3 regions of the Paenibacillus sp. PastF-3 genome follow, and region 1 is predicted to be linked to each of the others. Evidence: riboswitches for the same ligand, from Rfam matches in the RefSeq annotation. Region 1 holds a riboswitch; each other region holds the start of a gene.
The links. A riboswitch is a leader RNA that binds a small molecule or an ion and turns the genes downstream of it on or off. The one in region 1 is predicted to bind thiamine pyrophosphate.
Positions count from the first base shown of each region.

Region 2: another riboswitch for thiamine pyrophosphate. It lies ahead of M2444_RS12415 (ECF transporter S component); the one in region 1 lies ahead of M2444_RS00470 (ABC transporter ATP-binding protein).
Region 3: another riboswitch for thiamine pyrophosphate. It lies ahead of M2444_RS13115 (ABC transporter substrate-binding protein); the one in region 1 lies ahead of M2444_RS00470 (ABC transporter ATP-binding protein).

Region 1 is NZ_JARXWM010000001.1:98,860-109,668, forward strand. Features, by position in the region: gene thiE (thiamine phosphate synthase) at 1-449, opposite strand, end outside; gene thiD (bifunctional hydroxymethylpyrimidine kinase/phosphomethylpyrimidine kinase) at 430-1,260, opposite strand; gene thiM (hydroxyethylthiazole kinase) at 1,282-2,076, opposite strand; gene M2444_RS00460 (ABC transporter substrate-binding protein) at 2,117-3,151, opposite strand; gene M2444_RS00465 (ABC transporter permease) at 3,148-3,921, opposite strand; gene M2444_RS00470 (ABC transporter ATP-binding protein) at 3,902-4,792, opposite strand; TPP riboswitch at 4,832-4,935, opposite strand; gene M2444_RS00475 (amino acid ABC transporter substrate-binding protein) at 5,159-5,995, shown strand; gene M2444_RS00480 (amino acid ABC transporter permease) at 6,047-6,715, shown strand; gene M2444_RS00485 (amino acid ABC transporter ATP-binding protein) at 6,730-7,482, shown strand; gene M2444_RS00490 (S-layer homology domain-containing protein) at 7,576-8,238, opposite strand; gene M2444_RS00495 (Fur family transcriptional regulator) at 8,561-9,034, shown strand; gene M2444_RS00500 (TIGR00266 family protein) at 9,403-10,083, opposite strand; gene M2444_RS00505 (hypothetical protein) at 10,229-10,435, shown strand; gene M2444_RS00510 (class I SAM-dependent methyltransferase) at 10,497-10,809, shown strand, end outside.
Region 2 is NZ_JARXWM010000005.1:140,438-151,246, forward strand. Features, by position in the region: gene M2444_RS12390 (PucR family transcriptional regulator) at 1-990, shown strand, start outside; gene M2444_RS12395 (protein-glutamine gamma-glutamyltransferase) at 1,069-1,797, shown strand; gene M2444_RS12400 (S-layer homology domain-containing protein) at 2,154-5,930, shown strand; gene hflX (GTPase HflX) at 6,043-7,308, opposite strand; gene M2444_RS12410 (hypothetical protein) at 7,905-8,699, shown strand; TPP riboswitch at 8,793-8,904, shown strand; gene M2444_RS12415 (ECF transporter S component) at 9,013-9,648, shown strand; gene M2444_RS12420 (ABC transporter ATP-binding protein) at 9,645-10,809, shown strand, end outside.
Region 3 is NZ_JARXWM010000005.1:314,619-325,427, forward strand. Features, by position in the region: gene M2444_RS13090 (flavocytochrome c) at 1-33, shown strand, start outside; gene M2444_RS13095 (ABC transporter ATP-binding protein) at 148-990, opposite strand; gene M2444_RS13100 (ABC transporter permease) at 1,007-1,768, opposite strand; gene M2444_RS13105 (thiamine-binding protein) at 1,765-2,058, opposite strand; gene M2444_RS13110 (hypothetical protein) at 2,221-2,373, opposite strand; gene M2444_RS13115 (ABC transporter substrate-binding protein) at 2,540-3,589, opposite strand; TPP riboswitch at 3,749-3,859, opposite strand; gene M2444_RS13120 (hypothetical protein) at 4,014-5,468, opposite strand; gene M2444_RS13125 (MFS transporter) at 5,549-6,763, opposite strand; gene M2444_RS13130 (pyridoxamine 5'-phosphate oxidase family protein) at 6,925-7,344, shown strand; gene M2444_RS13135 (response regulator transcription factor) at 7,494-8,168, shown strand; gene M2444_RS13140 (HAMP domain-containing sensor histidine kinase) at 8,165-9,589, shown strand; gene M2444_RS13145 (ABC transporter ATP-binding protein) at 9,660-10,571, shown strand; gene M2444_RS13150 (ABC transporter permease) at 10,568-10,809, shown strand, end outside.

The DNA of each region.
Region 1 (10,809 bases):
GCATCGTCCTTGGAAGAGGTAGGATAAATAGGTCCAATCCCTAGATAATCAGCTCCATCTGCAATGGCCTGCTGGGCTTCGGCGAGCGAATGAGCGGATACACCAACGATCTTGTCCTCCCCAAGCAGCTGCCTGATTGCTAGTGTGGGGGTGTCATCTTGTCCAACATGAATGCCGTCCGCATCAAGGGCGATGGCTAGATTAATATCGTCATTAACGATAAAAGGGACTCCGTTAGCACGACATATCTTTTGAAGCCGTCTTCCTAAATTAAATCTAACCTCTGCAGTTAATGCCCCTGTACCTTTTTCACGAAATTGGAACATTGTTATGCCTCCAGCAACGGCTTCTTTTAATACCTTGGCTGGGGATTTAAGGCAATTCACACTGCCCATAATGAAATAGACTTTTAATAAATTACGTAGTTGATCACTGTCTATTTGCTTCAAGGTTCATCCCTCGCAATCTATTCTGATATGCAAAATGATTCGTAGGTCCATGTCCAGCCCCAATGCCCAGCTCATCTTCAATCGCCGCTTGTATAAAAGCTTTGGCGGTTTGAATGGCCTCAGCAACGGATTTGCCTTTGGCTAGCTCAGCAGTAATTGCTGCTGAATAGGTGCAGCCAGTGCCATGGGTATGTTTAGTCTGAATCCGAGTACTCTCCATATAGATAAACTCTTGACCATCATATAGAAGATCGACAACCGCTGTAGTTGAGGTATCATGCCCACCTTTTAGCACTACATAGTCAGAGCCCATGGAATGAATGATTTTAGCCGCTTCTTTACGTTCTTCGATGGTGGTGATGCTTCGGTTAGTAATCATTTCGGCCTCTGGAATATTGGGCGTCGTCACCAATGCTAAGGGCAGCAGATGGCTGATTAAGGAGTGAACAGCTTCCTGCCGGAGCAAGGTAGAGCCACCTTTAGCAACCATTACAGGATCAACTACAAGATTATGCCAGTCATATTGCTGGATCTTCTCTGCTACGATACAAATGATGTCACTGTTAAAAAGCATCCCAGTCTTCACGGCCTCAGGCTTCAAATCAATTCCAATGGAATCAAGCTGTTGCGTAATAGCTTCCAGTGTCAACGGAAATACGCCCTGAACTCCTAGTGTGTTTTGGGCTGTCACAGCTGTGAGTGCGGACATGCCATATACAGAAAGCTCTTGAAAGGTTTTTAGATCTGCCTGGATGCCAGCGCCACCACCGCTATCCGAGCCGGCTATAGTTAAAGCTTTGGATATAGTCATTCTGTTCACTCCTTAGGGTTGTTATCTGAGTTGTTTAATTTTTGATTTATCTTTGTAAGTTTCAGCTGTGAGCAAGCTCAATTGATTTAGAAACTCGATTTGAAAGCTCCCCGGACCTTGTCCAGCCGTTAGTTCAGCGGCGATTTCAGCAGCCACTCCATAGAAGGAGAGAGCTTCGACTGCTGCTTCAAGAGATGCTCCTTCACTTACCGCAAGAAATGCACCGACTACTGCACTTAGCAAACAACCGGTTCCCGTTACTTTTGTTAGAATAGGGTGACCATTGCTGGCAATGTAGGTGTTATCTCCATTTGTGATGACATCATCTTTTCCGGTGATGATAACCACACAATCTAACTTCCGCGCAGCAGTCTCAGCCAAGACGACGACATCGCCCTCACCTTCACCAGCATCCACCCCTTTGATAGACCAGCTCTCACCAATGACATTGGCAACTTCAGCCACATTGCCACGTAGAGCGGTAATTTGCATCTCATTCACAAGCTTTTGAGTGACAGCTGTTCGATAAGCAGTGGCTCCCGCACCCACTGGATCAAGAACTAAGGGAACGCCGTGCTTATTCGCAGATTGTCCCGCGAGCACCATAGATTGAATGGCGTAGTCATTCAGTGTGCCGATATTCAGAACTACGGCAGATGAAAATGCGGCGATATCTGCCACTTCTTCGTGAGCATCCGCCATAAAGGGGGAGGCTCCAAGCGCTAAAAGACCGTTGGCTGAAAAATTCGCTACCACGATATTGGTGATATTGTGGATCAAGGGATTGAATTCCCGTACTTTGGATAGATAACACATGATAATTCCTCCTCAAGTTTTATGGGCGAATAGCTAATGTTTAAAGATTAATAAAAGCATCCTCAGCTTTGATGTCAGTAGACAGTAAATCATTGTCTGATAGCCACTGTCGTACCTTCTCCCAAGACGCGGGTTCTTGATATCCAAAATCTTGGTCACCCGCATTCATTAGCGGTAGTAGAATAGCCAGACTCTTCTCTTCAATTTGCTTATCAAGTGGAGAGGTCTCATCTTCGTGTGCAAGCAGCAAATTCAACGCTTTTTCCGGATTCTCCTGCACAAATTGTTGTCCTTTAGTAATTGCATTTAGAAACTTTTTGAAATAGGACTCAGAATTTTGTATTCCTTGATCGCTGGCGACAAGTACTAGCTCGTAATAATCAGGGACTCCGTAATCCGTGGGGTTGAACGAGTTCACGGAATGCCCTTCTTTTTCCAAGATTAATTGTTCGTGGTTAATGAACCCTCCCATAATGGCATCCACTTGCCCCGTCGCAATCGCCGGAATAAGGTCAAAGCCTACGTCGATTAATTTGCTGGCCTTAGGGTCACCCCCATCGTTTTGGATCATCGTACGAATCATGGCTTCATAAAGAGGAATGGAAGAATACCCAATCTGTTTACCTGTGAGGTCTTTGGGACTATGAATGTCTCCAGTCTGAGGTACCATTAAATGATTAAGCGGATGTCTCACAATCGCAGCAATCGAACGTACTGGAATGTTCTCACTGCGTGCCATGAGCACCTGAGGCTGATAACTAAGCGCTAAATCGATTTGATTCGCTGCTACAAGTTTCAGTGCGTCATTGCTGTCTGCGGGCATTTGGATCTCTACGTCCAGACCTTCCTCTTGGAAATAACCATTCTGCTCAGCAGCATATAAAAAAGAGTGAACGGCATTGGGATACCAATCGAGCATAATCGTCAGCTTGTGCGTTTGTTTAATTTCGTTATTAGATGAATTAGCAGGAGTATTGCTTACATTGGATGCTTTTCCGCAGCTGGTGAAGATTAGGACTGAACATATGAGAAATACGGGAATAAGCCATTTTCTTTGGAAATTCAAATCATTCATTGTTTAGATCCTCTTTTCTTTAAAAATAATGGTTCGAGCAGAGCTATCATTAGAAACAACACTATACCAAGCGCGGACAACAGAAATACAGCGGCGAACATTTCGGCACTTTGCAAATTTCCGGCCATCCTTCGGCTAAAGTAACCGAGTCCTTTGCTTCCGCCGAGCCATTCGCCGATGGTCGCTCCAATCACGGAGTACACAATGGATAGCTTTAGTCCTGAGAAAAAGGAGGGCAGCGCCAGCGGGATTTGGGTTTTAACGAGCAGTTGCCAGCGGTTGGCGCCAAATGTTAACAATAAGTCTTTGTAGGCTTGACCACTTGTACGAAATCCGTCATATGTACTCACAACGACTGGAAAAAAAGCAGTTAGAAACACAACAGCCACTTTGCTCCATAGCGTATACCCGAACCACATAATAAAAATGGGGGATAGCGCGATTAACGGAATCGTCTGACTGATAATAAGGAACGGATAGATGGCCTTTTCAAGGGGACGAAACAAGTACATTCCGGTGCCCAGCAGTGCACCACAAATAACTGAGAGAACAAAGCCTACGCATATTTCCTGCAATGTCGTCAATAAATGCGGTCTGAGTAATTGCCTGTGTTCGATCAATGCGATGCCTATTGAAGAAGGTGCAGGTAGGATAAAGGCTGGAATCAAGTGAAGACGAACAGCTGACTCCCAGATCACAAGAATGAACAACAGCAATAGAATGAAGGGAACGTAATTGTTTACATATTTTTTAAAAGATATGGGCTGCATACAGTCTCCGCTCCAACTCTTCCCGCAACGCTATAAACCGGGGTTCATAGTTCAACTTGTAATGTCTTGGCCTCGGTAAATCAACGACAATCTCCTGGATTTCGCTATGGATTCCTCCAGACAATAAATAAATCCGATCGCTTAGTAATAGCGCTTCCTCTAGATCATGGGTGATGAGCATCACTGTTTGACCCAGCTCATCCCAAAGCTCCAATAGCCAACGGTGTATCTCACGTTTGGTCATAGCATCGAGCGCTCCAAACGGCTCATCTAGCAGCATAAGACCGGCCCCGCCACCAGCTACAAGCGTTCGTAGAAATGCGACTCGCTGTTTCATGCCACCCGACAGCTCATGGGGATATGCCCTCTCTACATCGGCTAAACCGAAACGTGAAAGCATTTCTTGAATGCGAGAGATCGTCTGTTGTTTGCTAAACGTTGGTTTAATCTCCCAGGGCAAAAGACAGTTGTCGAGCACGGTTCTCCAAGGCAACAGCAAATCCTGCTGAGGCATGTAAGCGATCTGACCTAAGCGAGTAGAGGATGACGGGTTCGAATGAATTATTATTTGCCCGTGAGTGGGTTCGAGCAAGCCTGCTATAGTTTTGAAAAGCGTGCTTTTTCCGCATCCGCTAGCCCCAATGACCGAGACAAACTCTCCTCTGCTGATATCTAAGGATAGATCTGCAAATACAGGGGGGTGTTCAGATTCCGGAAAAGAGTAGGTTAAGCCTTGAATGGATAGGATTGTCGTGATGATCGAACCTCCTAAACGTTTTGTGATGGATAAACTTCTTGTATGCTTAAGTTTTGTGATTGATTGTAAACAAATAAAGACCCATTCATTTCCGAAGGGAAATAAATGGGTCAAAAAGTTCATTCTGCATAGGAACACTAAAATGCATGGGATGAAAATTCTGCTCCACTTCCCTCCGCTGGTATGATCCAGATCAGGTTCCAAGGGTCCGGAGCTTGAAGCTCCGTCTCAGTCGGCCGACTCCCCTAGTGAAATAACAGGTCCATATTTAATTTGTTTATAAATATACCATATCTTTCTGAGATGTAAAGAGAGGATCTTGTGAAGGATTATTCTAAGATTGGGTAATATAAGGGTAGAGATTTACCTAATATTACAATTCCGATGTATATAATCGGAAAAAATCATTGACGGTATACAGCGGCCAGTGTAGTATACAATTTACCGGATGAATTCCGGGTAAAGAGAGGGGAATTAATTATGAAAAAACTAAGTTTAACTATTCTATTGGCGTTAACCGTGGTGTTTGTAGCGGCCTGCGGCAATAATTCGAATACCGGTACGTCTAAGAATTCTTCAGCTGGAACGAATGCTGGAAATACAGCCACTGCACAAAACAGTCTGGAAGCTGTTAAAGCTAGCGGCAAATTGCGTATAGGAACAGAAGGGACCTATGCACCCTTTACTTATCATGACGCTTCGGGCAAACTGACCGGCTTTGATGTAGAAATTGCTGAGGAAGTAGCGAAGCGTCTCGGTGTTGAACCAGAGTTTTTTGAGACACAGTGGGACGGTATTTTTGCTGGGATGGATGCCAAGCGGTTTGATGTTATTTTTAACGAAGTATCCATTAATGAAGATCGTAAAGTGAAATATGATTTCTCCGAACCGTATATCGTATCTAAAGCGGTATTGATAGTGAGTGAAAACAATGAGGATATCAAAACCTTTGCAGATCTTAAGGGGAAAAAAGCCGGACAATCTCTGACCAGTAACCTGTCTGATATCGCCCGTGAGAACGGGGCTGAAATTGTAGCTACAGATGGCTTCAATCAAGCGATGGACCTATTGACCTCAGGCCGTATTGATGCGACTGTAAATGATGGTTTGTCTTATCTAGACCTGAAAAAGCAAAAGCCTGATGTAAAAATTAAAGTAGTAGATGAGATTCCAGACGGTTCACAAAGCGCAGCTGTTTTCTTAAAAGGCAACGAAGAGTTGGTAAAAGCAGTTAGTGATGCAATTGTTGAAATGAAGAGCGATGGCACGTACTTAAAGATTTCTGAGAAATACTTTGGTGCTGACGTTTCAAAATAATTCAAGGGTTCAGAAGCTAACCAGCTTGGAGCCAAAAAAGGATGTCTAAAAATGGATGACCGCAAAATACAAATTTTCTTAGATTCACTGCTACCCCTGCTAAAAGCTGGGGTGGCTTTTACCATTCCATTGGCATTGATATCATTTGCACTGGGAATGATCTTAGCGATATTGACAGCACTGGCTCGTCTCTCCCCGTGGATACTTCCGAAGCTAATCGCCCGCTTTTATGTATGGGTCATTCGTGGAACCCCATTGTTAGTACAACTGTTTATTATTTTTTATGGTTTGCCGGCAGTGGGAATTGTGCTCGACCCTTTCATAGCCGCGACCATTGGATTTACGCTTAGTGTAGGGGCTTATTCATCGGAAATCATCCGTGCGGCTATTCTGTCGATACATAAAGGTCAGTGGGAAGCGGCTTTCTCCGTTGGGATGACTCGTACCCAGGCACTGCGCCGCATTATTCTGCCACAAGCTGCCCGTGTTTCTGTACCGCCGTTATCGAATTCCTTTATTAGCTTAGTCAAAGACACTTCATTGGCAGCAATCATTACCTATACGGAGATGTTTAGAACTGCGCAGCAGGTAGCTTCTACAACGTATGAGCCTCTGCTGGTGTATACGGAAGCCGGATTATTCTACTTATTGTTCTGCTCTGTGTTGTCAGCACTGCAAAACTACTTGGAGAAACGACTGAGTCGTTACTCTGCGAGCTAAAGGGGGAGACAATTATGATTGAAATACTTAATTTGCATAAATCCTTCGGTGAGCTGCAGGTATTAAAGGGCATTGATCTGGAAATGGAGCATGGCAAGGTGCTGGTCATTATTGGCCCATCGGGTTCAGGCAAAACAACGCTTTTACGCTGCTTTAATCTGCTTGAAGTCCCTGATCAAGGAAGCTTATCGCTCAGTGATATTAAAATTAATTTCACGGATAACAAGAAAATCCCCCAGAAGTCCATTTTGGCGTTACGTCAAAAAACAGGGATGGTCTTTCAGTCCTATAATCTTTTTCCGCATATGACGGCACTAGGCAATGTAATGGAGGGGCAGGTGACGGTCCAGAAGCGATCCAAGGACGAAGCACGCGAACGTGCCCTTAAGTTATTAACTAAAGTTGGCTTGGCGGACAAAGCGGATGCTTATCCGCATCAACTGTCAGGTGGTCAGCAGCAACGGGTAGCTATCGCTCGTGCCATGGCAGTAGATCCAGAGGTGCTGTTGTTCGATGAGCCAACCTCTGCGCTTGATCCTGAGTTGGTGGGGGAAGTGCTTAAGGTTATAAAACAGTTAGCGGCAGAGGGGATGACCATGGTGATAGTGACCCATGAGATGAAATTTGCTGCTGATGTGGCTGACCGGATCATTCTGATGGATGGAGGCCATATTCTAGAGCAAGGGACTCCGCAAGAAGTTCTTGAGCATCCGCAGCATCCTCGTGCGCTGCAATTTCTGAACAGAATTAGTGGAGAAGAGATATAGAAGAAGATTAAGTCGCAAAAAAGAGCAGTTCAGGAACATTCCTGGACTGCTCTTTCGTGTGTTCAATCAGATCAGTTGAATGCCGCTTATCGGTTAGGATTTCAGACCGGTCTTCAGGAATTCCAAAGCATTATAGAGCATAATCGCAGCTTCGGCGCGAGTGATTTCACTTTTCGGATTAAACTTCCCATTGGCGTCTAAACTATTGATCTTGTATTTAAGCGAACGTTGAATGCTGCCTTGGTAAGAAGGATTCAGCGCAGCAACGTCAGCGATATCTACGGGCACTATATTAATCATCGGCAGATTCCCAATGCCTTCGACCCCTTGCACTAGATAATTGGTGAACTCTTCTTTGGTTATTGTTTTGGTTGGATCAATATCCTTAGGAAGCTCGACATGATTGTAATACGCATTAATAAAAGCTTCAGCGTACCAAGCTTTATCCTTGACTTTCGTGAACAAGCCACTAGCAACGGGAGCTTTATTGAAATCAATAGCCGCAAGACTAAGCTGGAGACCACCCGAAATGAACTGGATCCCTTGTGCTGTTGTAACTTTGGAGCTGGGCAAGAATTGGGATTCACTAACCCCTTTGATCAAGCCTTGATTTTTTAAAGAAATAATTTTTTCTTTCCCGTTTATATTGTCAATATCCTTAAAGGTGTTTCCGGCTGCAAATATTTGGCCACCCAAAGAGCAGGAGAGAATCGTAACGGTTGTAATCGCGGCTAATGTTCTTTTTTTCATATTCATGTTTATTTCACCTCGTTGTAAGGATAGGCCTCGTGGCCGCTATCAACTCCTTTAACGCAGAAAAATATGGAAAGGTTGCGGTCAAACCTACAATATTTCACGAAAAAGTAGATTTTGGTAGAAAAATAGGCAGGAAAAGGTGAAAGAAACTTTGGATAAGAGAGCTAAAATGTTATAATGATGTCAGGCTCTATTCATTCGTGACTAATTTTGATATGATTATATCGTAACGATTACTATTTACGTTTTATATTTTGATGCATAAATGGGTGCGTCTCAGTGGATACGGATGTTAAATCATTCCGGGAAGGTAGGAAATCAAATGGATCAAATTTCAAATATCAGTCAGCTTTTTGCGGCGCAAAAATATAAATTAACGCCCCAGCGTGAGGCCATAGTGAACATATTGCTCGACAATGAGAAAGATCATCTCAGCGTAGAAGAAGTATATATGCTTGTTAAGCTCAGCTATCCGCATTTAGGGCTGGCAACGGTATACCGTACACTTGAGCTCTTATGCGAGCTTCACATTGTAGAAAAGATGAACTTCGGAGATGGAGTCGCTCGTTACGATCTGCGGGGGAATGATCATTCTCACATGCATCATCATTTGATATGCAGCGTGTGTGGCAGGTTGGAGGAAATTAAGGATGACTGGCTAGTGGAGCTGGAGAAAAGAGTGGAACGTGAATACGGCTTTAACGTCACGGATCACCGCCTTGATTTCAAAGGCACTTATGACACATGTAAACGAACAGGCTGTAAAAAAGAAAAAGCAAACAAAGCGGTTTCATAAGCCGCTTTCTAACTAAAAGGAGAAGCTGTCTCAGAAGTAGTGAATACTGCTTAGGGGGCAGCTTCTTTTTTGGAAAGTAATTAGGGAAAAACTCCGTCTAAAGTAGTGATAATTGGCCAATATGAATGGAAATGGGGAAATCCTCCCTATAAATCGGCGGAAAATCTATATTTCACAACAAATCAGTTGAATTATAGGGAGAGTTTCCCTAATTAGTATTCAAATGCGCAGAAATTTCTGAGTTATAGGGAGATATTCCTTAATTCGCACGCAAAGCAGTGCTTCTTAAAAACCGGAGAAGCGCTATGTTGCGTTTTAAACAGTTAAAAGAAAGAAATCCTGCTTTTTGGGAAAGCCTATGTCATTTTTTAGCTTCGAGTGGGTACGAAGGATTTAATCCACGTTCCGAAGCTCCCAGGGTTACGGCTCTGAACAAGGATTACACCTTCTCCGCGGAATCGGCAGACAAGCGCTTCACCACTGGTTAAACTGTTCAACCAACCCGAGGCTGCTTTTTCTACCTTATAGTCCATATAATCTGGCCAAGCGACGAGATGTCCATTGTCGATAATCATCTCTTCACCTGGTGCTAAATTAATGGCGTGGATCGCTCCGAAGGAGGACAGGAATACCGTTCCTCTGCCGCTGATTTCTACAATGAAGAAGCCTTCGCCAGAGAAAAGTCCGCGTGTTAAATTTTGCATTTTGGTATTTACTTGAATGCCTTCCGTTCCGGCTAAGAATCCGTCTTTTTGAACTAACAGCTTATAAGAACCATCTAATTCGATAGCTTGGATATCACCTAATGATCCTGGAGACAGTAGGACCTCACTTTGACCACGGATAGCTCTGAGTTCCTGGAAGAAGAATTTTTCACCGCTCAGCATTCTTCCCAGACCCCGCATCACGCCTCCATCAGCCGTTCCTTTTAACTCTACGTTAGGAGACATGGCAACCATTGCGCCCATCTCAGCTTTAACACTTTCGCCGGGGTCCAAATATACCTTCAACATTGCAAAAGCACCCTCGTACAAAACATCGTATTTCATCACTAATAACCTCCGAATCTATTTAGATAAGTTAGAAAACAAGCAGTGATCTCATTGTAACGGAATTCTGGCTGCGCTCATAGTCTGTATTATGTTAAACTATAGCTGTCTGATAGTTCATCAATGAATAGGAGAGTGGTGCCACATGGCACGAACCAAGACTCAAAAAGCCTTGTTAAAGGCAGAGCGCTCAGGTATCTGGTGCGCAGCTCAAAGTCGAAGATCCAATAGGGATTATAGCGCCATTTCACAGCATGTACGGTTAATGCCGAGCAAACAACAGCAATTGAATAAGAACAAACACAAGGAGCGGATCTTCCAAGATGATGCTCCTTTTTGTTTGGCCATTTGAAATGAATATATCACTAAGAATATACTGATTGAATACATAAAGGATAGGAGATGTGTAACTAATGAAACAAAATAAATACGACGATACGAATTTCTTCTCAGCCTATAAACAAATGCCTCGTTCCATTGGCGGGCTTGAAGCAGCTGGAGAATGGCATGTATTACAACCTCTGATCCCAGACTTACATAATAAAAGTGTTCTTGATTTAGGCTGCGGGTTTGGCTGGCATTGTTTATATGCACGCGAGCAGCAGGCAAGCTCAGTCGTTGGCGTAGATATCTCTGGAAAAATGCTTCAAGAAGCGCGTGGAAAAACAGATGATCCAGCTATTTCTTATATCCAGATGCCGATTGAGGATATTGAATTTGCGAGCG
Region 2 (10,809 bases), on a different contig from region 1:
GTGATGGAGGTAGGTCTTGGACCCCGACTCGCTATTTGCATCAAACATCAGAAGGAAATTCTCGGGTACATATGGGTAGTGGATGCAGGCAATCTAGTTGAGGGACACGCGGAGAATATCGTTGAGAAAGCGGCGGGCATCGTAGGGCGCTACTTATTGAAGCAGCGGGGGTGGAAGACGAAGCAGGAGAAAACGCAGGAGGATTTTTTCTGGAAGCTGCTCACCTCCCATTATGACAATGAAGCGAACATCAAGCAGGATGCGGAAGTTTGGTCAATTCTTTTGCCGGAGAAATATTATATTAGCGTGTTAGAGAGTGACAAAGTCATCAATGATCATTTTGTACTTCGGATTCGGCAAACTATGGCTTCCTATTCAGGCATGCAATTATTATTTCTGACTGCAGAGCATAATCGGTTGATTATATTGTTTTCATTCAGCTTTCGTATGGAAGGGACGGGTGGACTGTCTTCTTTTATGCGAAAAATTATTGAAGATATGCGTAAGAGTGAGGGCTGTATGCTAAGCGCAGGCTGTAGCCTGGATTACACCGAATATATGTCGGCAGCCATTGCGTATTGGGAAGCGGGGTCCATTCTGGAGATCAAGAAGCTGCTGCCTTTTCATGGCCGAGAGTTATTATTGTATGAGGATATTGGATTTTGGGCGTATGTTCCGGCTATTATAGAGCAAAAACGTAGTCGAACCCGTAAAAGTCCTTTGCTGTATCCGCTAAAAGAGCATGATCGCGAGCATAAAAGTGATTTTCTAAAAACGATCGCCGTTTATTTATCACTCAGTGGAAACTTGAAGGAATCCGCCGTTTTTTTACATATTCATACCAACACATTGCTGTACAGATTAAATCGCATAGCAGAGATTACGGGAAAAAGCTTAAAGGATACGGGATACCGCACTTCTATATATTTGGATATTTTGACGGAAGAGACAAGGCAGCTTAATCAGTGGTTTGTTGAGTCACGGGAATAAAATGAATTAAGCACCAACTGGGCAGCGAACACGTACAATAACCTATATTTAGAACCTATAATATTGGAGGGACTAAGCATGGTGAAGGAAGTTCGTTCACCCGATGCCCTTGACTTTGAACGGAAAATGAGAGACAGCATCGTGGAATCGGCCGAAGCTTTAAATAACAGTGGAGCGGATTTTGCAACATTTGATGAGTCGCGCTGCAACCCGCAGTTTTGGACGCGTACAGATATTGGAGGACTACAGCTGAACGCTGGTGTGGCGCCTTCGGTAGGGATTAAAGACATTTTTCAGAATGGACATTTATATGCCTTCGAATGCGCGACAGCCATGGTCATTGTTATGTACAGGGCGATAATTGAAGCTATAGGTGAAGAAACCTTTAATAGGTATTTTAAGGATTTGTTCTTATGGGATTGGAATTACGACGAGAATCTACGCTTAATTACGAACTATAATAAGGATCAGATGCTGCGGGGAGATATTGTGTATTTCAGGAATCCAGATCATGCACCTAGCAAGCCAGAATGGCAGGGTGAGAATGCGGTTAAGCTTGAAGAAGACCTGTTCTATGGCCACGGTATTGGGATAACTACTGCGGAAATCATTATAGACTCTCTTAATGAAGAAAGAGTGCCCGGAAGTAATACCTCAGCGTTTCTTACGAATGAATCCATTCATCCTGATTTTAACTATTTACAGAGATTATCTTCAGGTTCGGTCTTACCCGGAGCGGAAAATAGAGGCTCTGATTGCACTGTGTTCTCAAGAATAGGGACTAGAAGTTACATTTATAAGATCTAAAAGCTAAGAGGGTAACCAAGAAGAGTAATCTTCCTGAAAAAAGAGGCTGTCTCATAAGTAGATGTTCTACAAAAGAAACAGCCCATACTTATTCAATAGGCATTCTGGAATCAGTTCCCATCCGTTTGATCCGCCATACGTAGATTCAGTAAAGACACCATCTAGGGTGTCTTTTTTTCGTGATTCAATAGTTTTAGTTCGTAATCATTGAAGCTTGAGTAGCTATTTATGCGTTAAGAAAGAAATTTCATTGCATACAATCTAAATCTTTAATAGTAGCAAAGGTTTAAATTTACATTGAACTGTTATAGTTCTCATTGATCAATACTTTACTAATAGGGGGAAGGATAAGCGCTATGAATACATTACGTAAGACAATAGTGATTGCATCAGCAATAACGTTGCTAGTAGGAGGGTTGAATACAGGTTTTAGTCAAAATAATTATGCCTACGCAGCAGATGATGCTAAGCCATCCGTCGTGGTCGAAGATTTTGAAGATGGAATCAATGATGTGAAATTTAATCCTAAACGTATGTATAATGCTACGCTGCACTTAGAAGATAACAAGAAGCTTGTAAGAAATGGACAATATTCTGCTAGAATTGATTACGATATGATCGGCATAGTAGATAATCCCTCTCAAATTGAAGTCGGGTATAAAACGGGGAATATCCCAGTAACAGGTTACCCTACTAAAGTAGGCATGTGGGTTTATGCAAACAATGAAGGACATTTGCTGACGACAAAATTTAGAGATATAGGCGGATCTTCTTTCCAAACAGAATTTTATGATGTAAATCAAGTGGGTATCAACTGGTCAGGCTGGAAATATATCGAGGCAGATGTTCCGCAAGGTAAACCGGGCCCGATTGTTCTTGAATTGTTTTTCCAATTGAAACAATCGGATATGAGCAAGAAAAACAAGGGCTCTATTTGGGTAGATGATATTACCTTTATCTATGATGAGGTTGAAGAGGATAAGGATGTTCCTGCCATTAAACCTATAGCCCCTGTTGAAAATGAAGTATTAAATACTCAACTTGATGAAGTGAAGGTTGAGCTGACCGATAACGGATCAGGTCTGGATTTGAGTACCTTATCTGTTCAGTTAGATGGTACGGATATTACGGATGAAGTGCAATATTCTCCAGATACAAATGTATTAACTTACCCGGGAGAATATGTAGATGGTGGTTATCATGAGCTTGCTATTGAAGTGAAGGACAAGAAAGGTAACCCGGCAGCAAAAACATTCACCTTCACAATAAATGCAGGAGAGCGTTTGTTCATGGCTGCGGACGAAGAAGCAGTAAGTAATGAAATCTATCCTGTTCATATTAATATCAAAGACTACTTGAAAGCAGAACAGGCAAAATTCACCTTAAATTATGATGCAAGCACCCTTCAAGTTGAAAGCATTACTCAGGCGTCTGGAGTTTCCCTAACCTCAGATATTGATAATGAGCACGGTATGGTTCAAGTAGCACTTGATAATGTAATAGCGGCAGCTCATGATGCCGTTACTGTTAACTTCAGAGTGAGCTCTCATGCCGTCTTAGAGCGTGGCGAAGCGTATAAAACCATAACAATGAGCAATGCGAGTCTTACTGCTGGCGGCGTTCAGACGAGTACACCCTTAGCCGCGCCTATTCATTATACAATCGGTTTCCCCTATCAGCTGAAAATGACGGGAGTTGGTTTGGGTACACCTTCTACATTTACAGTGTTAGACCATGGAGGCAAGCCGTATGAAGGTGCGGGTATTATTTTTACTGGATTATTAAAACAAAGCTCAGTCGTGACAGTTAACACTGTTACGTCTAGTGTATATGAGGATGATGATACATCTTCTAATGTAATCATGGTTGCAAATGCTGGTGAACGTTACTATGCTTCAACAGCAGCTAAGAATGGATTTTACGAGGTTATTCTCGCAGACGGACAAACAACAGGTTATATCTCGGAAGCTGATGTTAGTAGTCAGTTATTGAACAGCAGCCTAGGCAAAACAGATGCTAAAGGACAGTTAACAACAGATCTCACTACATTGGCACTTGGTACCTATCAAGTTCAAGCTGTCATCGGTGATCAGAACAGTAAGGTTGTCAATTATGAAGTTGTGGAGCAGTATGGTACGAATGAAGCGCAATATATTCAAACCTATGTGACAGAGGATATGTCTTCACAACTAAGTGCTGCCTGGCAAACAAAACCAGATCAAACCTCTACTTATATTCAATACATTGAAGCTGGTGAATGGGGAGCAGGAGTAAGCCCAGACGTTAATATGGTAAGGCAACAGCAAGCCGAGAGTGAGCTGCAGGTGCTTAGCATGAAGGAAAATGGAACGAAAGGCGAAATCCGGTTTCATAATGTCCTGGTTAAGGGCTTGAAAGCAGATACTACTTACAAATATCGTGTAGGCTATGAGGACCATTGGTCAGAATGGAATGAATATTCTACTGTTGATCAGGATAAAAAAACACCGACCTCATTCTTATTCATTACGGATTCCCATACGAATCAATTACAAGGATTAGAAACCTATCAAGCGCTAATGACTAACGCATTGACACAATATCCATCAACACAGTTTATTATGCACGGTGGAGATATGGTTGATGTAGGCGGCGCATTCGAAGAATGGCAAAAGTTCTGGCTAGCATCTTCTATTTATGCAACAAAACTTCCGACTGCACTAGCACTGGGCAACCATGATGTGAAGAGTGAAGGAAAAGATGTGTTCACCAAAGGTGCGAATTTCCCAGAGAACGGACCAGAATCCCAACTGCAATATGCTTACTCTTATGAAGTCGATGATACTCATTTCGTCGTATTGAACTCAGAAGGCGTAGAGGAACAGATGATTGCTCAAGCAGCATGGTTAAAAGAAGATTTGGATCAGAATGATAAAAAGTGGACTGTCGTTATGTTCCATCGTCCAGCTTATCATACAGAGAATGGTCGGGAATCCCTTGTTGAGTATACCCAAACCTACTTTGCACCCATATTAGAAAAGAAAAAAGTCGATTTGGTTCTGGTTGGTCATGATCATGTATATGCACGGACCTATCCAATGAAGGATGGAAAGCCAAATAAAGCTACCAATGAGGGCACTGTATACCTTGATGGTGGTGCTTCAGGCTGGAAATTCTATGATGGCACGCAATATAATTATTTGAATTATATTTTTGATGAAGACGTTCCTGTGTACTCCGCTATTGAAATTACAGAAGATGCGATTCATGTGAAGGCACGTACAATTGCGGGTACATTGATCGATGAGTTTTCTGTCAAGAAAACAACGGAAACTGAGACACCAACACCAACACCAACACCAACACCAACACCAACACCAACACCAACACCAACACCAACACCAACACCAACACCAACACCAACACCGACACCGACACCGACACCGACACCACCAGCATCGACACCAAATTCAACAGCAACGCCACCAGTATCGCCAACGCCACCAACATCAACACCGAAGCCAACAGTAACGCCAACAGCGCCAACAGCGTCAAAGCTGGTGTTCAACGACAAGGTAAATGTAGAGGCAGTTAAGGCTATCGTGGAAAAAGAGAAGTCTGCTCCCGCTATACACTTTACGGATGTTCCGGCATCTTCGTGGAGTGCCTCCGTAGTGGAGCGTGCAGCTAAGATGGGGATTGTAACGGGTTATAGTGATGGTTCTTACCATCCGAATCAAAAGGTAACTCGCGCCGAGTTCGCCACAATGGTAGCAAAAGCTTTTGGTCTACCGAATTCAAGCGGTTCATTCTTCTCTGATACACAAGGACATTGGGCTTCAAAATCGATTGCAGCATTACAAGCTAAAGGGGTAATCACGGGATATAGTGATGGTTCTTTCCATCCTAATCAAGAAATTTCCCGCGCTGAGATCGTTGCAATGCTTGCTCGTCTGATAAACTATGTTCCTAACGCATCCAATCTATTTTTGGATGTAGCTACGAACTGGGCTTCTGAACAAATTAATGCTTTTGCAACTGCTGGCATAGTAACTGGTAAAGGCAACGAATTGTTCAAACCGAATGATACTGCATCCCGTGCGGAGTCGGTTGCGATGATCATTCGCTTGTTGGATAAATTGCTTGCACAATAAGTGAAATATTTCGGATAGTTAACCGGGTTCGCTTCCACCAATAAGTAGAAGAAGGGGCTGTCCCTGAGTCATTTATGACTTATGGGACAACCCCTTTGCTGCGTCTTATAGCCTAAAGCTGAACAAAGTCACTGCGGAATTTCTCGAAATCAGATTTTCTGCATTCCAGTTCAAGCCTTGTGCCTGTTTCTTCATAGCTAGTCGATTGGACATGGGCATGCTCGTTAAAATAGGAGACCACATTGCCGCGATCAAATGGAATCAGAATTTGACACTGTACATAATCCGTAAAAACATGGCTGCGAATCAGATCTGTAAGTTCAGCTATCCCGCTATTTTGTTTGGCGGAAAGATAGACATTGTCACCCTCAAGGTGAGGGTAAGGTAGGTCCGTTAGGTCAGCTTTGTTGTAGGCATAAACCGTTGGAATTTGGTCCGCACCGAGCGCTCTCAAAGTCTCATCGGTGACAGCCATATGCTGCTGATGCTGGGGATCGGAAATATCGACTACATGAATCAATAAGTCAGCTTCGGTCACCTCTTCGAGCGTGGAGCGGAAGGCTTTGACCAGATGATGGGGAAGCTGGCTGACGAATCCAACGGTATCTGTTAATAAAAAGGTTTTGTGATCCGGTAGCTCAATGCTCCGAACGGATGTCTCCAGCGTAGCGAATAACATATCCTTGGCGAACACTTGCTTATTAGAGCCTGGATGATACGTCTCCACGATTACATTCATTAAGCTGGACTTGCCGGTATTCGTATAGCCGACGAGACAGACGACAGGAACCTCATTCTTATGCCGCTGCTTCCGCTGAATTTGGCGCCTTGCTACTTGCTGTTGAAGCTCAACCTGTAATGCTGAAATCCGTTCTTCAATTCTTCTGCGATCCAGCTCCAGCTTTGTTTCACCAGCGCCTCTGTTCTTCAGCCCAGCACCACCACCTTGTCTGCCGAGAGATTCTCGGAGACCTGTTAATCGGGGGAGCATATATTGCAGCTTAGCTACTTCCACTTGCAGCTGAGCTTCTTTGGTCTTCGCTCGTTCTGCGAAAATATTCAGGATCAGAATCGTCCGGTCAATGACCTGACGGCCTAGAGAGGACTCCAAATTGCGAATCTGTGAAGGAGACAGCTCATCATTAAAAATAACAATAGGAGCATCATGCGCTTCTAAGAGAGCAGATAATTCTTGGATTTTGCCTGTGCCGATATAGTGGGAAGGGTTGATCCGACTTGCCTTCTGACTAAGCTCTCCTACAACTTCTAGGTCACAGGCAGCTGCCAGATTAGTGAGTTCTTCCATTGAATAAGCGAAGTTTGTTTCGTTTTGTAGCTGGACACCGACTATAATAGCTTTTTCTCGTAGTTGTTCCATATATTTATTCATCCTCCAGTAGTAAATAGTAAACGCAAAAAAACACAGGTCATCTGCCTGTGCTTATGGTTCGTTAGAGGACGTCAGACAAATGTGTAAGGGGAAATCTCCGTTACAACATTAGGGTCTTCCATAGATATATCAAATTAAACAACGGCTGGGGCGTAGGGAAATGATAACTTAATCCCTTACGAGCAGCAGTTGGTTTAAATTATAAGAAAGTATAAGTTTCACGATATACTTTATCCTTATAATTCTCACATAAACGCTACCGTCCTTATAAGGACACCGAAGGCGTATTAGTTTGTTGGCTTCTATGGAGTTAAATGGGTAGACCTATCCTGAGTCCTCTGCACATGGGCAGAGCTTTAGCGCTATTCAATTAGCCGCGCAAAGTTCTAACTCGGATAAAATCTATCACACGTAACCCTCCGTTCATAAAAAGTTAAGTCGAGTTTACCACATCCTTTATTTGGTGGCAAATCTGTATTTTATATCTGTTTAGCACTTCTCTATTTTAATATCATCCAAGAATTCTAAAAATTGATTGCATAGCATATAGATATAATTTGATATGAATAGGAGGTGTGAAGACATTGCCTGTCCTCTCTACAAGCACAATCATTAATTTACCTGTCGACGGTACCCGTCCAATAGATCAAGTTGTGATCGAAGTAGTTAACAATGGATCAGCTGGAGCGGCTTGTTATTTAACGGGTTTAGCCAATAGTGCAAGTCATCAGACAGTCTTTATTGAAGAATTATTTGAGCTGCAATATCGGGAAACGTTAAGTAAGACCTACCCTATTGTAGAGGATTTATTTCAATTTAATTTTGTGTATTCACAGGAGCAATTAAAGATTCAGGTTTTTCTTGTGGATGTGAACGGTGTCTGGACGGCTGTTAATCTGGATGTGTTTCAAGTAAGCCGTATAACCTCGGAAATACGTGATAACGTATCGGTTACATCGACTGACTTCGCAGCGATCAGCTTTATGAGGAGTCCTGCCTTTACTATTCCACAAGGTCTTGCGGCTGAAATTAGACCGGCTGCTTTAGATATTCTATCCAAGAGACCTGTGCGTTATATGGTCGTTGCAGGTGGAACTCTGGATGGGACATTTGAAAATTTCCCTACACCAACTACGGATATTCCTGTTACGGACACAGCACTGCTTGTCAATTACACCTGCACTACGGTCACGGGTGGAAAGGTGATTATGCAAGGTACAGGATCAGGGATCTCTGGTGCGTATGCGAATTTGGCCGTTAACTTGCTTAACGAGCGGCTCTCTTACGAGCTTCAGGATGAGCCGGTTACTTTGGTAGTTAACTCACTCTCAGGTGATGATGATCTCGCCGTCACTTTTAAGATGTCCGAGCAATGGTGAGCGTTCTACACTTAGATACCGCGATAGGGATACCCAAGGAACGAAAATCATATTGTAAAAAGTTTACTTATGATATAAGTTATAGGAAGTTGAATCGCAATAAACGGGTGCTTGATGAAGTCAGGCTGAGATAGCGGCCTTATGCCGCTGACCGTCAATCTGATCTGGGTAATGCCAGCGTAGAGACGTTATTGTCGAGCATCCTTTTTTTTGATGCCATGCGCAAGCCTACCCATGAATGGGTAGGCTTTTTAAAATTACTCACATCATGCGAGCAACGAATCCAAGAACCTAGAAGGGAAGTTGTTGAAGCATGGAACAAGCTAAGCAAGGACAAAGGCAAGGACAACAAGACAAAGGGACGAGGTCACGGGGATTGAAGCTGACTGATATTCTGGTAACCATCGTGATCGCGGTCGTATTCGGAATTATCTATAAAATCTGGGGACCGATGTACGACGTGGTCAAACCGCTGGGTACCCATGCGGAGCAAACGATATACGGCATGTGGTTCATTGCCGGGACGTTCGCGTTTCTCATCATCCGCAAGCCGGGAGTGGCGCTTCTGGCTGAGATTGCGGCGGCTTCCGTTAGTGCGCTATTGGGCAGTGAATGGGGGCTTTCGACCTTGTATTACGGCGCGTTGCAGGGATTGGGCGCGGAGTTAGTCTTCGCGATTTTCCTCTATCGCAACGCGAACGTCTGGGTCACGTCGCTGGCCGCGCTCGCGGCGGCGGCGGGTTCGTTGGTGCTGGATTTCGGCTACGGTTACATTGAATCGTTGTCCGCTTGGAACTATACGCTGCTGATCGGACTGAGGGGACTCGGAAGTATCGTCATCGCCGGTATCTTCGCCTTCGGACTGTCCAAAGCGCTTGAGCTCACAGGCGTAACCAAAGTGTTGAGACCGGCGTCCAAGGCGGACTATGACGCATTGACACGACTATGACGCCTGGAGTCTCCATAGCTGCGAGAGTTAAGAACCTAAAGCTTAAGTTTGCCGGAGAGGACTCCTTGTTGTTCAAGGGCATTTCCCTTTCTTTCCACCAGGGGGAGAAGACGCTGCTGCTCGGCCCGAGCGGATGCGGGAAGTCGACGCTGCTGCAGGTGTTGAGCGGTTTGATTCCCGGTTCGATCGAAGTTCCGATGATCGCTGAAGAGACATTTGTTCCCGAGCGATGGGGATACGTATTCCAAGATCCGGATACGCAGTTCTGTATGCCATATGTGGACGAGGAGATGGCTTTCGTTCTCGAGAACATGCGCGTCCCCCGCGAAGAAATGGCAGGTCTGATCCGCCTTTATCTCGCTCAAGTCGGCTTGAAAATTCCTGATATCCATATCGCAATCCAATCGTTATCGCAAGGGATGAAACAGCGATTAGCCATAGCTTCCGTTCTGGCTATGGAGCCAGAAGTGATTTTCCTGGACGAACCGACAGCGCTGTTGGATAGCGAGGGTACGGAGCTGGTATGGTCTGCGATCAGAAGCCTGTCCGAAGGCATTACCTTGATCGTCATTGAACATAAGATCGAAGGCGTAATCGACTTTTTCGATCGGATCGTCGTGTTATCCCGTGAAGGAGTAGTTATCGCTGACGGATCGCCGACGGAAATCTTTTCAGCTAAAAGGAGAGAGCTACAAGAATACGGAATTTGGTATCCGGGCGTCTGGGAGGACTATATCGAGAATAAATCCCGGAGGTCAGACTGCATTACTCGTTATTCAAACGCAAACGATCGGGAAGATGTCTATCTGGAAATGGACAGGTTTCGCGGGAAACGAGGGAACAGGGCGGTCATCGAAGTAGGGAGGGCAATCGTCACCCCTGGTCAATGGATCGGGATCATCGGCCATAACGGAGCGGGTAAGAGCTCCTTGCTGCTCTCGATCATGCGACTGATTAAGACCGAAGGGATATGCAAGATAGCAGGCCGGGAAGCGGAGCATGTTGCGCAAGCGGCCGAGCATATCGCATTCGTTTTTCAAAACCCCGAATTTCAATTTGTAACACATTCGGTACGGGAAGAGATCGAGTATTCGTTGTTGCTGGATGGCGTTCATTGCGAAATTCGGCGTGCGAAGGCGTATAAGCTAATGGAAGAACTTT
Region 3 (10,809 bases), on a different contig from region 1:
ATTAAATCTGCTGAGTTTGTACAAGCACAATAAGATTTAACTGTTATTCTGATTAAAACAAAAGAACCGCTTGGGCTAATTGAAGCCCGGGCGGTTCTTTGTTTAATCTCTTGTTTAAAGTGAGTGGAGTGACCTCTATTCAAAAAGCTACTTCCCGCTCTTAGCCTGTTCTTCGCGCATCCACTGTGACAGCTGGCGTTTGAGTTTAAGGAATTCCGGGGAATCCGTAATCTCATCGCGGCGTGGCCGTGGAAATGGCACGTCAACAGTATGTAGGATGGAGCCGGGGCGGCCCGAGAATACATAAATACGATTCGAGAGCAGCAACGCTTCTTCGATGTTGTGGGTGATGAACAGCACAGAGCGGCGATTCTCCTCCCACAGTTCGAGCAGCCAGCGCTGCATTTCACTGCGAGTTAGGGCATCCAATGCGCTGAAAGGCTCATCGAGCAGCATCAACTCCTGCGGAGCTAGCAATGCTCTGAGAAAAGCCGCACGCTGCTGCATCCCCCCAGACAGCATATGCGGGTAAGCCTGTTCAAACCCGCTCAAGCCAACCTTGTCGAGCCACTGGCGCGCTTCTTCACGAGCTCCATCCTGCAGAGCACCTTTGATTTCCCCGGCGAGCAGCACATTATCCTCAATCGTACGCCAAGGGAAAAGCGCGGGGTGCTGCGGCATATAACTGATTTCACCACGTTGACCTGTAACGACCTTGCCGTTCATGAGGATCGTTCCTGCATCAGGCTTCACTAGTCCGCCGATCATATGGAATAAGGTGCTTTTTCCGCAGCCGGAAGGACCGACGATCGAAACGAACTCTTGCTGCTCTACCTTAAGAGAGACGTTGTTCAGCACGTTCGTCTCGCGGCGGCGATGGGTGAAAGACTTGGAGATGCCGCTTACTTCAAGAGCAGGTGGTGCAGTATGAGCTTCAGGAGAGCTTATGATTTCAGTTGTTCTTTGCCCTATTTGCGTCGCTTGAGACATACAGGCATCTTCCTTTCTATGAATTACGGCGTGGTTTCCAGCGAACTAACCATTTTTCGAGCAACGCGATAATAGCAAAAAGTACAAGACTAAGGAGCACAATAATAACAATAGCGACAAACATCCGATCCGTACGATAAGCGGATTTCTGGAGGAGCATATAATAGCCAATCCCTTTATCTGCGCCAATCCATTCAGCGACCACGGCTCCCATAACCGCATAAGTGGCGGATATTTTCACACCGGAAAATAGTGCCGGTATAGAAGACGGAAGCTCCAGCTTGGTGAAGATTTGCCACTTGCTTGCGCCCGCCATTTTCATATAATTCATCATGACCTGATCACTTTGAGACAAGCCGCCCATTGCAGCGACAGCTACCGGGAAGAAGCATACCAGTGTAATCAGTACGATTTTGGGCAAAAGACCAAAGCCAAACCAGATGATAAGCAGTGGTCCGAGTGCGATAGAGGGAACATTTTGACTCAGAATAATCAGTGGATAAAAAGCGCGTCTAGCCCAAGGCAAAAGATGCAAAAGTAGAGCGACGATCAAGCCTACACCTGTACCAATAGGAAAACCGATTAATGTGAGTCGAAGCGTAGCCATCGTATGAGCCCAAAGACCAGAAGCATTACTGGTGGATTCGCGGGCAATATCAGCAGGACTTGGCAGAATCCAGGATTCGATATGGAATAGAGAAACAGATAACTGCCATACGGTTAAAAAGAAGACGACCGCCACAAGGGGCGGCCATATTAGCTTCCAGGTCGATCTCACGGCCGATATTTCTCCGTCAATTTATCCATGCTGATTCCGTTAGGGTTATGAGCAATTTTGATCTGTGAGATCACGCTTGGACTACCAGCTTCGATCAGCGCCTCCTGCATTTGACGAACAACCTCAAGCAGCTCGCTAAGTTCACCTTCCATCGTGGTTTCCAGCGGGTTCACCTGATGTTTAACGCCGGATTTTTGAATAACTTCAATTGCTTTATCGACGTATGGGATGGAATCCTCATTGTTTGGAGTCTTAGGAATTACTTGAATGCTGAGCAATGTGTTAGCCACAATAATCAATCCTCTCAATTTGTATAGGTAAGTTCAAAAAGCCAACTTTGATAACGAAGTGATACAGGAAGCGGATTCGACATCGAATCTTGAACGAACTTGGGAAGTGCGGTACTCACGTAGCACATCACTACGCTCCGTTCCTCCTTCCTCAAGTAACGTTCAACCTTCTTGGTTCTGAAAGCCGACTTTTTGAACTCTCATTGAAGTGGTAAGTTCAAAAAGCCAACTTTGATAACGAAGTAATTCAGGAAGCGGATTCGGCGTCGAATCTTGAACGAACTTGGGAAGTCCGGTACTCACGTAGCACATCACTACGCTCCGTTCCTCCTTCCTCAAGTAACGTTCAACCTTCTTGGTTCTGAAAGCCGACTTTTTGAACTCTCATTGAAGTGGTAAGTTCAAAAAGCCAACTTTGATAACGAAGTGATACAGGAAGCGGATTCGACATCGAATCTTGAACGAACTTGGGAAGTCCGGTCTACTCCGCCGGTAAAAAATCATTCGTGAATGCACTAGCTGCATCCAGCGGTTTGTCCAGCAGCTTCAAATCATACATCCAGTCGCCGTAATTCTGCCAGACCTCGGTTTTTTGCTCTCCCCAGCGGGGGGCGTCGTCTTTATATTTCGGGCTAAGCCATTTTTGGCTGGCTAGGACAAGCTCGGCATCAAGGTCAGGCACAGCTTTGGATAATGTAGCGGCAGCCTCTTCTGGATGATCAATCGCATATTGATAACCCTTCGATGTGGCATTCAGGAAAGCCTTCACCAAATCTGGATTCTCAGAAATCTGCTTCTCGCTCGTGGTCAGCACAGGGGTGTAATAATCGAGCTGAGGCGCATAATCCTTCAAGTACAGCATATCCAGAGGCTCTCCACGCAGTTCGGCTTCAATACCGGTCCAAGCGTAGAAGATCCAAGCGAAATCAATGTCACGTTTGACTGCGGTAAAATAGTCAGCTTCACCAATACTGATTAGCTTCACCTTTTTCACATCGCCACCAACAGGGTCCATGATCGCCTTCATGGCTGCTTCCTCGGCGGGAGAGCCCCAGCCTCCGTAAGTTTTACCCTCAAAATCTTTTGGCGATTTAATATTGCGATCCACTGGAGCGGCGAATCCCGACGTATTATGTTGAATAATGGCTGCAATCGAGACAAGGGGAACGCCTTGTAGACGAGCTAGAGTCAATCCTTCCTGAGCGCTGATCCCAAAAGCAGCTTCCCCAGAAGTAACCATGGTATCGGAGCCTGCTGCGCCAGGTTGAACGATTTCTACATCCAGACCTTCTTCCGCGTAATAACCAAGATCCTTGGCTACGTAAAGACCGGTATGATTCGTATTCGGTGTCCAGTCCAGTGCAACCTTAACTTTGGTAAGCTCTTTTGGAGCATTTGATCCGGTCGCTGCATTCGATTCCGCAGCAGTCCCTTTGTTTCCGGCTGTATTCCCGTTGTTGCTGCCGCATCCGGCAATCGCAAGAATGAGCATACAGATGAGGCTAAGCATGAGTGCTTTTTTGACATGCATGTCTTCTTCTCTCCTTTAAGGTTGCCAGATCCCGTCATCCAACATGAACCATAAAGTGTAGTATGTACATTTCTTCTACATCTTTTGTGATCTACACAAAAAAAGCGCCCGAGTGATCGGGACGCTGGCTTGGCGCAAGGTTAGTAAAGGTCACAGGGACCAAAACCAATTGGCAATTCCTACGCTGGCATTATCCAGATCAGGTATAAGGGTCAGTATCTTGTGGGATACAATCTCAGCCGGCCAATTCCAGCACCCCTGGTTCTATGAAGTTAACGGGTATTTCCACTTGAAATATAAGAAAGTTTAGGTTTTGCACCTATACTTTATAGCTTATATTTCTTGCATACGCTGTATTATAGACGGCTGTTCTCGGAATGTCTAGTAGCATGATCCTAAATTTTTCAAATCTCTTAGTCCGTTTTCATTCATCCAGATCTTTATGTTTCTTGCGATGACGCCGCTTAAGCTCAGTAACCAGAGCACCTAGTGTAAGGACAACACTGATCATTATCCCGCTCATTATCACGAAGAGAGCAAGAAACTCAAAGGGGGAATAGCTAACCATTTTACTCCACTGAATCTTTCCATCCAGATCGTCAATGACTTGATTCATGCCATAAATCCCACTTACCACCGTAAATACAGTGAGGATCATCAGCAGATTATCCCGGCGCTTCGACTGGAATTTATCTTGATACTGAAACAGGTCAGTCAAGGTTTCTTTTACTTCCTCGAATAGAGCGTCGTTCCCGTATACTTTACGCAGCTGAAGAAAAATCTCCCGTCCTTGCGACTGTGAGATTAGCTCTAAGAAATAAAACTTTGCCGAGAATTTATTAATCGAGTAGATTAAATTATCGATCTCATCATAATCGTGGTTTATGCGTAGTCGGGAATGCATATTTGCCAGCTTTAGCAGAACGATTTTGTGGAAAATATTGAGTAGAAATCCGTAATAGTATTGCCCGTACATCTGGTCGGCCAGGCTAATGGCGATCTTTGGTTCAGCTCGGGTAAGGCAGCAAAAGGTCTGCTCATTCATCATATAATACGTGTCTGGGCCCCATCGATTATAAGAATGCTCATGACAATAATTCGCAATATACGCTGGGTCGCTGGCACTGGCATAGGGCTTGCCGTTCAGATCAATTCCATCAAGCTGAGAGGCGCGATAGCGGATATTTACACTAATCTCATCAGAATCTCCTTCATTCTGAAAGCCATAAAAGGCTTGCACCTGCATTCTTTCATCTACGAAAAAGGGAAGGGTTTCGAAATAAGCCCCATTGATATCCGAGTGATCCAGAAAAGGTTCCAAGCCATCTACCAGATTTCGGAAGACAAAATCCTCAACCATCTCATAGGTCTGTTCCCCGCAATGGATATAGGTGTAATCATCCTGTACGAAGGTATTCTCAAGCGTCCGGAAGCGGTCCGCGAATTCCAGTGCAATACTAAAGGGAATCGAATCCCCCTCAAGCTGGACACGTATCGTCACAAATCCAAGCTGAAAAGGACATATGAATATATCCGTCGAGAGAATTTTAAAAAATATAGACTGCTGAGGAATCTCTAGGATACAGTCCAGATTATTGACTCTGGAAAAGCGGCGGAAAGAGTCCACATCCTTCTTGCGTGGAAAAAGAATATGTGCAGCAAACGGTAAATAGGTACGCTCCAGCCGTTCATGGGAAACACAGTGGCCTTCTCCGTAATAGGCATTTTCTAGCTCTTTATTATCCAGAAAAAAACGTGTGAAGCCATCATCCTGCAATTGTTGGATGAGCTTCTTAGAATCACCCTTTTTTATTGAAAAAGGAAAAATAAACTGCATAAGCGCAGTATGTAATAAAGGTTCAGTTGAAAGCTTATCCATTCATCGTCCATCCTTGTGCTCAGAATATGCTTATAGATGACATTACCCTAAAAAGATTAGGTTGATACCATTCTAACATTCTAAATACTGGAACTCTTTCTTTGTACTGCTTGCCTGGATTGGAATCTCCATGCGGCAATGCTCAGCAAAAACAGGAAGGCGGCAAAGCCGGCAAGTACCCCAGCAGTTTGTACTACTTTTAAATGGTCCATAGACCAGCCCATAAATAGGGGCAGCAGAGCTCCACCGACACCTCCAGCAGCGATCATTATGCTGGGTGTTGATTCTTCGGCTCCTGGCAGCATCTTGCTGGAGAAGACTAAAGCTATGGAGAAAATACCGGACATAAATAGCCCAAGTAGCATAATTACGATGAATGCAGCTAATCGATTTTCTGTGAACGGAAAAAGAGCCAACAGTAACAAGGTCAGTAAACAGCTACATAAAATGTATACACGGTAAGAAATTTTCTCTGCAATCACTCCAGCAAACAATCTTCCCGTAGACATAGCTAGCCAAAAGAAAGTGACTGTCAGCGCCGCCGCAGATTCTGTCATTCCTAGCTTGGCGATAAAGATGGCGGGCATAAAGTTGACCAGACTCATCTCCGTACCTACATAGAGAAAGAAGAAAAGAATGAAGATACCCAGCAGAATCCATTGTTTCCCTTTATACGGAAGCTGTGTGCTGGACTGCGAGGAATGCGGGGATGCTGAGACTTTGCGAGGTGCTCGCTCGTCTAGTATACGTTGCAGATTCCCGAAATGGCCTCTTCCCCAGAGAATGAGGGAAAGTAATGAGAAGCAAGCGACAATTAGAAATGTCAATCTCCATGCTCCGGTAGCAATGAGCGGACTGGCGATAAGAGGCATTAGGAGTGCCCCTACCCCAAAAAGGACTTCAAGTCGGCTCATCGCGATCGCGGTTCCTTCTGTCACAGCTCCGATAATGATGGTGCCGATGACGGCTTCGATCATACCGAAACCAAAGCCAGCCGCAACAGCAATGACATACATCCATCCCCAAGGTGGCAGAAAAGCATATGCAATTTCAGCAGTCAGGAGAAGAGCGGTGGCGATAATGATGCCTCCTCGTTTGCCAAAACGGCGATTGAGTAGGGGAGAGACAAGCACACCAGCCAGAAAACCAGCGAATTGACTAAAGATTAATTGCCCGCCGGCACTATAATTTTGGTCATAATGCTGTAACAGAACGGGAAGAATAGATCCCAGTACGACATGAGCAAGTCCAATGACAAAGTAGGAAAGACAGCCGATCCAAATCAGTTTTTTCACGAAGTAAGCCCCTTATATTGAATGTAGTTTATGGAGTAAGGTCGGATTCAATGTGAACCTGAAGGGTACATTATAATAAGCACCATTGTTATGATAAATCCAAACGGTGAGCTTGGATATATAAACTTTTGTTTACATGCTTGAAGGGAGAGATTTACGTAATGGATAACAAACAACTGGAGCAACTCATTATTAAAGCATTGGATGCCAACAAGTTCGGTTCCTTTGGTACGATCGAAGAAGGAAATAAGCCGAAAGTACGTTATATGGCTATTTTCCATGAGGGTTTGAAGATTTATTTAGCTACGAATCGCAAAACTCATAAGGTGGAGGAATTATCGAATAATCCGAACGCCTTTTTGCTGCTTGGATATGAGTCAGGCGGAAGCAAAGATGTGCTGGAGATTGAAGCCACCGCTGCCGTTTCTAAGGATGAAGGGCTGCGCACAAAGGTATGGAACAAAGAGCTGGAGCCATGGTTTACAGGACCCGATGATCCTAATTATGTGATTCTTGAACTTACTCCAACGCGTATTGAGTATGTTGGCAGTAATAAAGAGCACGGCGTGTGGACTCCCTAAACCAATTTAAAATCGTTTCCGAGAGCCTTCCTATCCCCCACGGGTTTAGGAGGGCTTTTTTTAAAAGATAAGTCCCTGAGTGTCCTGTTAAAACATGTTATAATGACTTCAACTTTTTACGTAATTTCTCAGGGGAGGACTTAAAATACATGACCGTCACTCTGTTATATATTGAAGATGATCATGAAATCGGCAGCGTCGTGTCTGCGGATTTAAGTGAGCGTGGTTATAGTGTGCGTTGGCTGCGGAGCGGGGAGGGAGCGACGGAGGAAGCTTCGCCTTGTCAATTGGCCATTCTGGATGTAATGCTTCCGGGCCTGGATGGCTTTACTGTCGGACAACGATTGAAGCGGGCGTACCCTAAGCTTCCGATCTTGATGCTCTCCGCACGGACTTCCATTGATGATAAACTGCAGGGGCTTGAATTCGCGGATGATTATTTGACGAAGCCTTTTCATCCGGATGAATTAGCAGCCAGAATTGAAGTGCTGCTCAGGCGGAATGGGGCATCGGTTCAGGATTCGCTCACGCTTAAGCACCTAATCGTATATGAAGGAGATAACCGAGTAATAAATGCTCAGACTCAGGAAGAAGTCATGCTTACGGGTAAGCAATTTCAGATTTTTTCTTATTTGCTGCGTCATCTCGGCCAGATTATGACGAAGGAGCAGATTTATGAAGCCGTCTGGGGAGAAGCCTATCTCGAAGGGGATAAAACTTTGATGGTACATATACGATATTTGCGCGAAAAGTTAGAACTTGATCCGGGCAATCCGGAAATTATAGAAACTGTCCGGGGGATTGGATATCGGGTAAGAGCATGAGGGGGTTAGGGCGCATTCGTAAGCAGCGCAACTCCTCTTTGCTGTCGGGATATTTGCTTATTATCGTTTCTGCACTGCTTTTTATCCCTGTGGTTCTGCCGTTATCTTTTGTTCTCTACAATATGGTTAATGAAGTGACTAAAGGGGCTCCACCTGTAGATACCTCTTTATATTCGAGTGTTGCAGCGCTGGAGGCCATGTGGCATAAAGAGGCGCTTCAATTGGAAGATGCTTCTTCGGAAGGCATAAATAAGCGGTTAGATGAACTGAGCCGGAAATACACTGAGGCTACTATGTTTTGGGTAGATGGGCAGGGAATGACCCGATTGATTCTCACACCTGATAAAGGCAATCCGGATCATGGCAGCGGAGTTCCGGAGCAGTGGACTGCGGCTGAGGCTATTTATTTTATGAAAGAAAGTACAAAGCGTGATCCTTTAGCCATCGTCGCCTTCATGGGAGACCGAGTGGATGCGGGTAAAGGGTTTATGGTAATGCAAATTCCAAACAAGCTGCTCAACAAAGGCGCTTATGGGGGAGTCGGGGCTTGGGCTTTGTATTACTTTGTGCTCTTTGTACTTTTTGGAGGGTTCGCACTGGTTTCTTTGCTGTTCTTTAGAAAAATACGCAAACGGCTACTACAGCTGCAAACCGCGATGACAATTACGGGACCGGATAGAATGCCTAAGTCTATTATGACGGGCAAGCTGGATGAGATAGGCAGACTGGAGGAAGCTTTTAATACGATGGTGGCGAAGCTTGACGAAAGCCGAAAGAGGGAAATCGAAGAGGAAGAGCTGCGTAAGCGTCTAGTATCCAACTTATCTCATGATTTACGTACACCGCTAACCGTTATCCGCAGCCACATCCATGTAATGACTAAGGAGAGCTTAACCCCAAAAGGACAACAGTCCCTAGAGCTAATGGATAAGCGTATAGCAGATCTTAGCGTCTTGATTGAGAATCTTTTATCCTACAATCTTCTCAACAGCGGACGGATCACTTTGAAGCGGGAGCGTAAAGATGTCTTGCGCTTGTTGCGGGAAAGTGCTGCTGCTTGGTACCCCGTATGGGAAAAAGAGACCTTCGAGATCGATATTGACCTGGAGGCTGAACCGCTGTTCTGGATGGTGGATGAGGTCTGGTTCCGCCGTATTCTTGATAATCTATTTCAGAATATTGTACGTCATGCCAGCAGTGGTCTTTATGTAGGGATTTCTACGGAGTCCCGTAATGGGAAACGTGTTATTTTGATTACGGATCACGGCAGAGGTATCCAGAGTCCATCCGATTACAAAGGGGCAGGATTAGGGCTGTCCATCGTGGATCTGTTAATGAAGCATATGGAGTTAGAGTGGGATATGGAGAGTACAGGAGATGGTACCTCTATTGTAATCTTCAATCCACGGGATGAAATTTAAACAAAACTTAAACTTCGTGCCGCCTTGTTCTTAACCTTGGGACGTTATGCTAATTACCGAGGTGAGGAAGATGAAAGAAACAGTAATTGAAACGAAGGATTTATTAAAAAAATACCGTGGCCGGGCTGCGGTAGAAAATTTAAATTTGAATATCCGCAAGGGAGAAATCTATGGTTTTCTAGGCCCAAACGGGGCTGGAAAAACAACGACGATTCGTATGCTGCTTGGACTGATCACTCCGACATCAGGAGGGATTGAGGTGTTCGGCCAGGATCTTCGCAAGCATAAGCTGCAAATTTTGCGGAAGGTAGGGTCGCTTGTCGAATCTCCATCCTATTACGGGCACTTAAGCGCTGTGGATAATCTTGAAGCCATCCGCCGTATTCTTGGTGCTCCGAAGTCACGGATTGCTGAGGTGCTTGATATTGTTTCCTTAACAGGGGAAGAGAAACGTCCAGTGAAAGGGTTCTCTCTCGGGATGAAGCAGAGACTAGGTATTGCTGCTGCCTTGCTCGGGGAACCGGAGCTGCTTATTCTGGATGAGCCGACGAACGGACTTGACCCGTCAGGGATTCAGGAGATTCGTGGACTGATTAAACGATTGCCGCAGGAGCAAGGGATTACTGTCGTAGTATCCAGTCACTTGCTTAGTGAAATTGAGCAAATGGCGGATACCGTAGGGATCATTCGTCAAGGGCAAATGGTATACCAAGATAGTATAACGAATCTGCAGCGGCAAGCCGGGGGAGAAATGCGGTTAGCAGTCTCGGACCCGGAGGCCGCGCTGCGCCTTGCTGAAGAACGGGGATACACAGGGATACTTCAAGACCAAAAGCTAGTCTTCTCCCGGATGATCGATGCAAGAGTTGCCTTGCTAGTCAAAGCCTTGGTAGAGAACGGGCATGCTATTTATCGTGTAGAGGAGCGGAGACAATCACTTGAGGACTTCTTCCTGCAGGTTGTAGGAGGAGAGGAATCATGATGTGGCGGGCACTGTCGGCGGATTGGCTCAAAATCCGTGGCAAGGGACTCTGGTTTCTAGTGTTTCTTGGACCGCTTGGACTTGTAGCCATGCAAGGCCTAAACTTCGGCCTTCGTTATGACTATCTTCGTGAGCAGTATGGCGCGGATCTATGGGGTGGGCTTCTGAACAATGTGGCTGCCTTTGTGCCCATTGCTCTTTTTCTCGGAGGGACCTTAGTATGCTCGTTGATTGCAAA